DNA from 2 places in the Achromobacter sp. 1014246743 genome. Region 1 is predicted to be linked to the other one. Evidence: predicted binding sites of a transcription regulator. Region 1 holds the regulator's gene; the other holds the start of a gene.
The links. The regulator LexA, encoded in region 1, represses DNA repair genes until DNA is damaged. The targets are predictions, from matches to a motif close to ACTGTATNNNNATACAGT.
Positions count from the first base shown of each region.

Region 2: a site for LexA is predicted at 1,686-1,703, ahead of recA (recombinase RecA). Genes of this name have one in related genera too.

Region 1 covers NZ_JCBANA010000020.1:71,491-75,912, reverse strand. Annotated here, with positions in the region: gene uvrB (excinuclease ABC subunit UvrB) at 1-207, opposite strand, end outside; gene AC6LJ2_RS10900 (amino acid aminotransferase) at 408-1,607, shown strand; gene lexA (transcriptional repressor LexA) at 1,779-2,429, shown strand; gene lon (endopeptidase La) at 2,605-4,422, opposite strand, start outside.
Region 2 covers NZ_JCBANA010000017.1:46,825-51,246, forward strand. Annotated here, with positions in the region: gene AC6LJ2_RS09570 (sensor histidine kinase) at 1-698, opposite strand, end outside; gene AC6LJ2_RS09575 (response regulator transcription factor) at 814-1,503, opposite strand; gene recA (recombinase RecA) at 1,849-2,910, shown strand; gene recX (recombination regulator RecX) at 3,069-3,842, shown strand; gene AC6LJ2_RS09590 (LysR family transcriptional regulator) at 3,964-4,422, opposite strand, start outside.

The sequences.
Region 1 (4,422 bases):
GTTCGGGGCCAGAACCAGGGCCGGCCGCCCGAGCTGGGCGATGACGTTGGCCATGGTGTAGGTCTTGCCCGACCCGGTCACACCCAGCAGGGTCTGGAACATCAGGCCGTCCTGCACCCCCTGGACCAGGCCCTCGATGGCCGCAGGCTGGTCGCCGGCCGGCGGGTAAGGCTGGTACAGATGAAACGGGCTATCCGGGAAATCCACGAATCCGGCACCCGCCGGGCCTGCACCGGGCGCCGCCGCAACGGGGGCTGCGCCGGCCGGATCGGTGGTCGAACCCGCGGCTGCGGCACCCGCCGTACTTGGGTCTATTGCGCTCTTAGGCATGCTAGACTGTTCCCAGGGTAAACCCCCCATTATCCACAGCACTTCCCACTGCGTCCACTCACCCTCAGCAGAGTCCCATGAGCACCCTTTTCGATTCCGTCGAACTCGCGCCGCGCGACCCCATTCTTGGTCTGAACGAACAATACAACGCGGATACCCGCCCCGGTAAAGTCAACCTGGGCGTTGGCGTGTACTACGACGACCAGGGCCGGATTCCCCTGCTGGGCGCGGTGCGCAAGGCCGAAATCGCCCGCATCGAAGCCGCCGCTGCCCGCGGCTATCTGCCGATCGAGGGCATCGCCGGCTACAACCAGGGCGCGCAAGCCCTGCTGATCGGCAAGGATTCCCCCCTGGTGACCGAAGGCCGCGTCCTCACCACCCAGGCCCTGGGCGGCACCGGCGCCCTCAAGATCGGCGCCGACTTCCTGCGCCAGCTGCTGCCGACCGCCAAGGTCCTGATCAGCGACCCCAGCTGGGAAAACCACCGCGCGCTGTTCGAACGCGCCGGCTTCGAAGTCGGCACCTACGCCTACTACGATGCCGCCACCCGTGGCCTGAATTTCGATGGCATGCTGGCCGCGCTGAAGGCCGCGCCGGCCCAGACCGTCGTCGTGCTGCACGCTTGCTGCCACAACCCCACGGGCGTGGACCCCACCTTCGAACAATGGCAGCAGATCGCCGCCGTCGTGAAGGAAAACAACCTGGTCCCGTTCCTGGACATCGCCTACCAGGGTTTCGGCGAAGGCCTCAAGGAAGATGCCGCCGTCGTGCGCCTGTTCGCCGACCTGAACATGACCATGTTCATCAGCTCGTCGTTCTCGAAGTCGTTCTCGCTGTACGGCGAGCGCGTCGGCGCCCTGACCGTCGTGGCCGGCAGCAAAGACCAGGCCACCCGCGTCCTGAGCCAGCTCAAGCGCGTCATCCGCACCAACTATTCCAACCCGCCCACCCACGGCGGCACGATCGTCTCGACGGTGCTGAACACGCCTGAACTGTTCGCCATGTGGGAACAGGAACTCGGCGCCATGCGCGACCGTATCCGCCTGATGCGCAAGCAACTGGTCGAGAAAATCAAGGAACACGGCGGCAAGCAGGACTTCAGCTTCGTGCTGCAGCAACGCGGCATGTTCTCGTACTCGGGCCTGACCTCGGCCCAGGTCGACCGCCTGCGCGAAGAGCATGGCGTCTATGCCGTCTCCAGCGGCCGCATCTGCGTTGCCGCCCTGAACAGCGGCAACATCGACCAGGTCGCCAAGGGCATCGCCGCGGTGCTGTAAAGCGCCTCGCACTGCCGGCACCAGCCAGACGGGACCTTCGGGTCCCGTTTTCATTGCCCGCGATTTATGGGTCTCTTGCCCTGGCGCTCGACACCCGCTTGCTTTTTTGCGTTATGTCCCCCAGAATGCTGCTGTATATATGTACAGTCCGACCCCAAACGGATCATCGCCATGGCCAGCAAACTCACTGATCGTCAACAGCAAATCCTGGACCTCATCCGGCAAACCGTCGCGCGCACGGGCTTTCCGCCCACCCGCGCCGAAATTGCCTTGGCCCTGGGATTTCGCTCGCCCAACGCGGCCGAAGACCATCTCAAGGCCCTGGCCCGCAAAGGCGCCATTGAGCTCACGGCCGGCGCCTCGCGCGGCATCCGCCTGAAAGACGCCTCGGCCGCCCCGACGCAAGCCGCCCTGCCCCTGCCGGGCCTGGCGCAGTTGCTGCTGCCGTTGGTAGGCCGGGTGGCCGCCGGCAGCCCCATCCTGGCCGCCGAACACGTCGAACGCGAAATCGGCGTCGACTCCAGCCTGTTCGCCCAGGCACCCGACTACCTGCTCAAGGTGCGCGGCATGAGCATGCGCGATGCCGGCATCCTCGAAGGCGACCTGCTCGCCGTCAAGAAGGCCTCCGAAGCCCGCAACGGCCAGATCGTGGTGGCCCGCCTGGGCGACGACGTCACCGTCAAGCGCCTGCAGCGCCAGCACGGCCGTATCGAACTGCTGCCCGAAAACCCCGACTTCGACACCATCGTGGTCGAAGCCGACCAGGAATTCGCGCTCGAAGGCATCGCGGTCGGCCTGATCCGCACCCACGCACTGCATTGATGCACCACTGAACCGCGCCTGGCTGGCCTCGCAGGCCGTTCCAGGTTCTCTATACGGCTCCCGCCCGGCCAGCGTCGCCGAGACACGCCGCAGTGCGGCCAAGCCTAAAAAAGAAACCCCGCCAAGGCGGGGTTTCTTGTTGAAGGCGCCGCAAGCAGCGCCTCTCGGGCCAGCATCAGTGCTTGAGCACCGGGTCCGTCGAGCCCGGCTCGGCCGGCTTGGCCACCAGCGGTTCCTTCACCGCCTCGTCTTCGGCCAGCGGCTCGGGCAGGCGTTCCAGGGCCAGTTCCAGCACCTTGTCGATCCAGCGCACCGGCACGATCTCGAGATGGTTCTTGACGTTGTCCGGGATCTCCGCCAAATCCTTGACGTTTTCTTCCGGGATCAAGACCGTCTTGATGCCACCGCGGTGAGCGGCCAACAGCTTTTCCTTCAAGCCGCCGATCGGCAGGACTTCGCCACGCAACGTGATTTCGCCCGTCATGGCGACATCGGCGCGCACCGGGATGCGCGACAGCGCCGACACCATGGCCGTGGTGATCGCAATACCCGCAGACGGACCGTCCTTGGGCGTCGCGCCTTCCGGCACGTGCACGTGCATGTCATGCTTCTCGAACACGCTGTCTGCAAAGCCCAGGCGACGGGCGCGTGAGCGCACCACCGTACGAGCCGCTTCGACCGATTCCTTCATCACGTCGCCCAGCGAACCGGTGCGTTGGATCACGCCCTTGCCGGGCATGTCCGCCACTTCGATCGTGAGCAGGTCGCCACCGACTTCCGTCCAGGCCAGGCCGGTCACTTGACCGATCTGGTTTTCCTTTTCGGCCATGCCGAAGGTGTAGCGGCGCACGCCGAGGTAGTCGCTCAGGTTGTCGCCCGTGACATTGACCGGCTTGACCTCGAGGGTCTTGCCTTCGGCCTTGGCACGATCGGTCTGGGTCAGCAATTGCTTGATGACTTTGCGGCAGATCTTGCCCACTTCGCGCTCGAGCGCACGCACACCGGCTTCGCGGGTGTAGTAGCGCACGATGTCGCGCAAGGCGCTGTCGTCGACGGTAAGCTCGGTATCCTTCACGCCGTTGTTCTTCATCAGCTTGGGCAGCAGATGGTCGCGGGCGATGTGGATCTTTTCTTCCTCGGTGTAACCCGACAGGCGGATCACTTCCATGCGGTCCAGCAGCGCCGGCGGAATGTTCAGCGTGTTGCTGGTCGCCACGAACATGACGTCGGACAGATCGAAGTCAACCTCGATGTAGTGGTCCTGGAACGTGTGGTTCTGTTCAGGATCCAGCACTTCGAGCAGCGCCGACGAGGGATCGCCACGGAAATCCATGCCCAGCTTGTCGATTTCGTCGAGCAGGAACAAGGGATTGCGCACGCCGACCTTCGACATGTTCTGGACGATCTTGCCCGGCATCGAACCGATGTAGGTCCGACGATGGCCGCGGATCTCGGCTTCGTCGCGCACGCCACCCAGGGCCATGCGCACGAACTTGCGGTTCGTGGCCTTGGCGATGGACTGGCCGAGCGAGGTCTTGCCGACGCCCGGAGGGCCGACCAGGCACAGGATAGGCGCCTTGACCTTGTCCACGCGCTGTTGCACGGCAAGGTATTCAAGGATGCGTTCCTTCACCTTTTCCAGGCCGTAGTGGTCGTTGTCCAGTACGGTCTCGGCGTTGGCGATGGAATTGTTGATCTTGCTCTTCTTTCTCCAGGGGAGGTTGATGAGCGTATCGATGTAGTTGCGCACCACGGTGGCTTCGGCCGACATGGGCGACATGAGCTTGAGCTTCTTGAGCTCGGCATCGGCTTTTTTACGTGCCTCTTTGGGCATGTGGGCAGCGATGATCTTCTTTTCGAGCTCTTCGATGTCCGCGCCTTCTTCGCCCTCGCCCAACTCTTTCTGAATGGCCTTGACCTGCTCATTCAGGTAGTAGTCGCGCTGGCTCTTTTCCATCTGCTTCTTCACGCGGCCGCGAATCCGCTTCTCGAC
Region 2 (4,422 bases), on a different contig from region 1:
TCGGCGACGAAGCGGCGCTGCGCCTGCACGTTGGCCGACAGGCGATCCAGCAGATCGTTCATGGCCGCCACCAGCGGCGCGATCTCGGACGGCGCGGCGCGTTCATCGATGGGCGACAGGTCGTCGGGTCGGCGCGCCCGCAAGCGCTGCTGCAGTGCGTTCAGCGGCGCGACGCCGCGCGACAGCCCGAACCACACCAGCAGCACCGCGATCGGCAGCACCACGAATTGCGGAATGATCACGCCCTTGATGATGTCGTTGGCAAGCTGGGTGCGTTTTTCGACCGTCTCGGCGACGATCAGCAGCGCGGGCTGGGTGTTGGGCAGGTTCAGGTCGACCCAGGTGTAGGCCAGGCGGATGCCGAAGCCGCGCAGGGTGTCGTCTTCGTACTGCACTTCGCCGGGGCGGGGCTGGCCCACCGAGGCGGGCAGCGGCAGGGCGCGGTCGCCGCCGAGGTACTCGCCGCGGCTGCCCAGGGCCAGCCAGAAGACGCTGTCGGTCTCGTCGGCGCGCAGCACCTCGCGCGCCGGATCGGTCATGCGCAGCACCGCGCGGCCGTCCTGGGCGTGCACCTGGCGGGTCAGTACGTGCAGGTTGTTGGCCAGTGCGCGGTCGTAGGGCACGTTGGCGATGTTCTGCGCCACCACATAGGTGATGGCCACGCTCATGGGCCACAGCAGGAACAGCGGCGCCAGCATCCAGTCCAGGATCTCGCCCAGCAGCGAGCGCTGCGGCGGCGCGAAGCTGGGGCCGCGGGCGCCGGCCCGCATGACATCCAGCGCTTCCTGGTTGAGCGCCTCCGGCGTGGCAGGCTCAGCTTGCGAGGTACGCCGCACCCTGGTCCCGTTCAAGGCAGTAGCCCAGGCCGCGCACCGTCACGATCTTCACCCCGCTGGGTTCCAGCTTCTTGCGCAGGCGGTGCACATAGACTTCGATGGCGTTGGTGCTGACCTCTTCACCCCATTCGCACAGGTGGTCGACCAACTGGGTCTTGCTGACCATGCGGCCGCTGCGGGTCAGCAGGATTTCCAGCAGGCTGACTTCGCGGGCGGACAGGTCCAGCGTCTGGTCGTCGACCATGGCCACACGCCCGGTCTGGTCGAACACCAGCCGGCCGTGCTTGAGCAGCGTGGCGCCGCCGCCCGCGCCGCGACGGGTCAGGGCGCGCACGCGCGCTTCGAGCTCGGACAGCGCGAAAGGCTTGGCCATGTAGTCGTCGGCGCCCAGGTCCAGGCCTTTGACGCGCTGTTCGATGCTGTCGGCGGCGGTCAGGATGAGGACGGGCAGGGCGGAATTGCGGGCGCGCAGCCGGCGCAGCACCTCCAGCCCCGCCAACTGCGGCAAGCCGAGGTCGAGGATGAGCAGGTCGAAGGCCTGGGCCGCCAGCGCGGAATCGGCGGCCAGCCCGTCGCGTACGGCATCCACCGCGTAGCCGTTATGGCGCAACGAGCGTGACAGGCCGTCGGCCAGGATGCTGTCGTCTTCGGCGATCAGGATGCGCATGGGCTGCTGAATAAAGAGGGGAAACCGGCAACGCGCACCGGGCGCGCGCTGGCCGCCGCGGGGCTTGTGACCCAGGGCGGGCGGCCCGGCGGGCAATGGGGACATAACGCCGGGGGTATCCGCGATTCTGGCATAGGCCACGGCGCTTGCCCACTCAGGGAATACGTGGAAAACTCTGGCACACTGGTTTTTTGTACAGTACAATCCGATGCCATAATCTGCGCTATCCGAAATCTCAGGACAATCCGGTAGCTCGATACCCCCTCGACAACTCCGGTATCTCGACAACCCCGGTATCTCGACAACCCCGTACCGCGCCCCGATACATTACAGACAGGACTCTACATGGACGACAAAACCACCAAGGCCGCCGCTTCGGAAAAAGCCAAGGCGCTTGCCGCCGCGCTTTCGCAGATCGAAAAGCAGTTCGGCAAGGGCTCGATCATGCGCTACGGCGACAACGAGGTCTCGCACGACATCCAGGTGGTGTCCACGGGGTCGTTGGGGCTGGATATCGCACTGGGCGTCGGCGGCCTGCCGCGGGGCCGCGTGGTTGAAATCTACGGTCCGGAATCCTCGGGCAAAACCACGCTGACCCTGCAGGTCATTGCCGAAATGCAGAAAATCGGCGGCACCTGCGCCTTCGTCGACGCCGAACACGCGCTGGACGTGCAGTACGCCAACAAGCTGGGCGTCAACCTGACCGACCTGCTGATCTCGCAGCCGGACACGGGCGAGCAGGCCCTGGAAATCACCGACGCCCTGGTGCGTTCGGGGTCTGTCGACCTGATCGTCATCGACTCGGTCGCGGCCCTGGTGCCCAAGGCCGAAATCGAAGGCGAAATGGGCGATTCGCTGCCGGGCCTGCAGGCCCGCCTGATGAGCCAGGCGCTGCGCAAGCTGACCGCCACCATCAAGCGCACCAATTGCATGGTCATCTTCATCAACCAGATCCGCATGAAGATCGGCGTCATGTTCGGCAACCCCGAAACCACCACCGGCGGCAACGCGCTCAAGTTCTACGCCTCGGTCCGCCTGGACATCCGCCGCATCGGTTCCATCAAGAAGGGCGACGAGGTCGTCGGTAATGAAACCCGCGTCAAGGTCGTCAAGAACAAGGTGGCGCCGCCGTTCAAGCAGGCCGAATTCGACATCATGTATGGCGCCGGCATCTCTCGCGAAGGCGAAATCATCGATCTGGGCGTGGCCGCCAACGTGGTGGACAAGTCTGGCGCGTGGTACAGCTACAACGGCAACCGCATCGGCCAGGGCAAGGACAACGTCCGCGAATACCTGAAAGAGCACAAGGAAATCGCGATCGAAATCGAAAACCGCGTTCGCGAAAACCAGGGCATCGTCAGCCGCGCGGCTGAATTCGTTCCCACCGCGGAAGACGACGCCGAGTAAATCGTCCGGCATCCGTCGCCAGGCCCCGATGCCGGGGTCCGGCATCGTCGCCGGGCCTTTCCGCCCGGTTGCCAGCGGCAGGCTCCCATGCATCAGGCCCCCACGTTGCGGGGCCAGCATGAGAGACCTGCCGCTGGCACATAGCAAGCAGGAAGCGCATGAGCTGGAAACCCTCCGCCGCGTCCGCTGACCGCCTACGCGCCAAGCTGGACGACGAATTCGAAACCGTGGCCAAGCCCGATGGGCTGCGCCGCACGTCGGACGCGCGGCGCGGGGCGGGTGCGGATGGCCGGGGCGGCGACGACGCGCCGCCCGATCAATGGCAGCGCAGCTCCGAAATGCGAGCCAGCGGCCGCAAAGGCGCGTCCAATCGATACGGCTCGCGCGCAGGTTCTGCCCGGGATGCAAAGGTTTCGGACGGCGATCCGTCGGACGGCGATCCGTCGGGCGGCGATCCGTCGGGCGGCGCCCGCGAGGCCAAGGCCCCGCCCAAGGGGCCGTCCTTGAAGATGCGCGCCGTGGGGTATCTGTCGCGGCGCGAACATGCCCGCGAAGAACTGGCTCGCAAGCTCGCCCCGCACGCCGACGATCCGGCCGAGGTCGACACCGTGCTCGACGCGCTGGAAAAAGAAGGCTGGCTGTCCACCGAACGCTTCGCACAGAGCTTGGTGCACCGGCGCGCTTCGCGCCAGGGGGCGGCCCGCATCGTCCAGGAACTGCGGCAGCACGGCGTGGACGACAGCCAGGTGGCCGAACTGCGCGAGCAACTGCGGGCCACGGAATACGACCGAGCACTGGAAGTCTGGAAAAGAAAGTTCGACGCCAAGCCCGAAGACCGCGCTGCGTATGCCAGGCAGGCCCGCTTCCTGGCCAGCCGTGGTTTTGCGCACGATGTCATTCGGCGCATCCTGGGCGCAGGCGACGACGAGTAGGCAGCGCAACGCGGGGTATCGCTGGATCGCGTCATTGCCGATCTTCTGACTGCCGGGCCGGCGCATCGTCAGCGCGGGCCGCGGGTTCGCCGTGCGACGGCCCGCTTTGCGCCGCGGCCGTTTACTTCGCCGACTTGATCCCGCTGAGCGTCTTGAAGCAGACGTCGCGAGTCAGGGTCAGGAATTCATCGATGTAAGACGCGTCTGTGTCTTCGCTGCGCACCGTGGCGTACAGCGTGCGCCAGACGCCCTGCGGCCCCAGCCGGCACTGGCGCAGCCAGCCCTGGTTCATGTATTCGGTCAACGCCCAGTTGGGCAGGGCGGCCACGCCTCGGTTGCTGGCAACCAGTTGCGCGATGATCGGCGTCAGTTCGGCCTTGCGGATGGCGGCGGGTTCGACATCGGCCGGGTCCAGGAAGGCCGTGAAGATATCCAGGCGCTGCTTGTCCACCGGGTAGGTGATGAGCGTCTGGTCGGCCAGTTGGTCGGGCATGACGAACTTGCTGCCGGCCAGCGGATTGGATTCGGACACGGCCAGCACCAGCTCGTACTTGAACAGCGGCAGGTACTGCACCGCGTC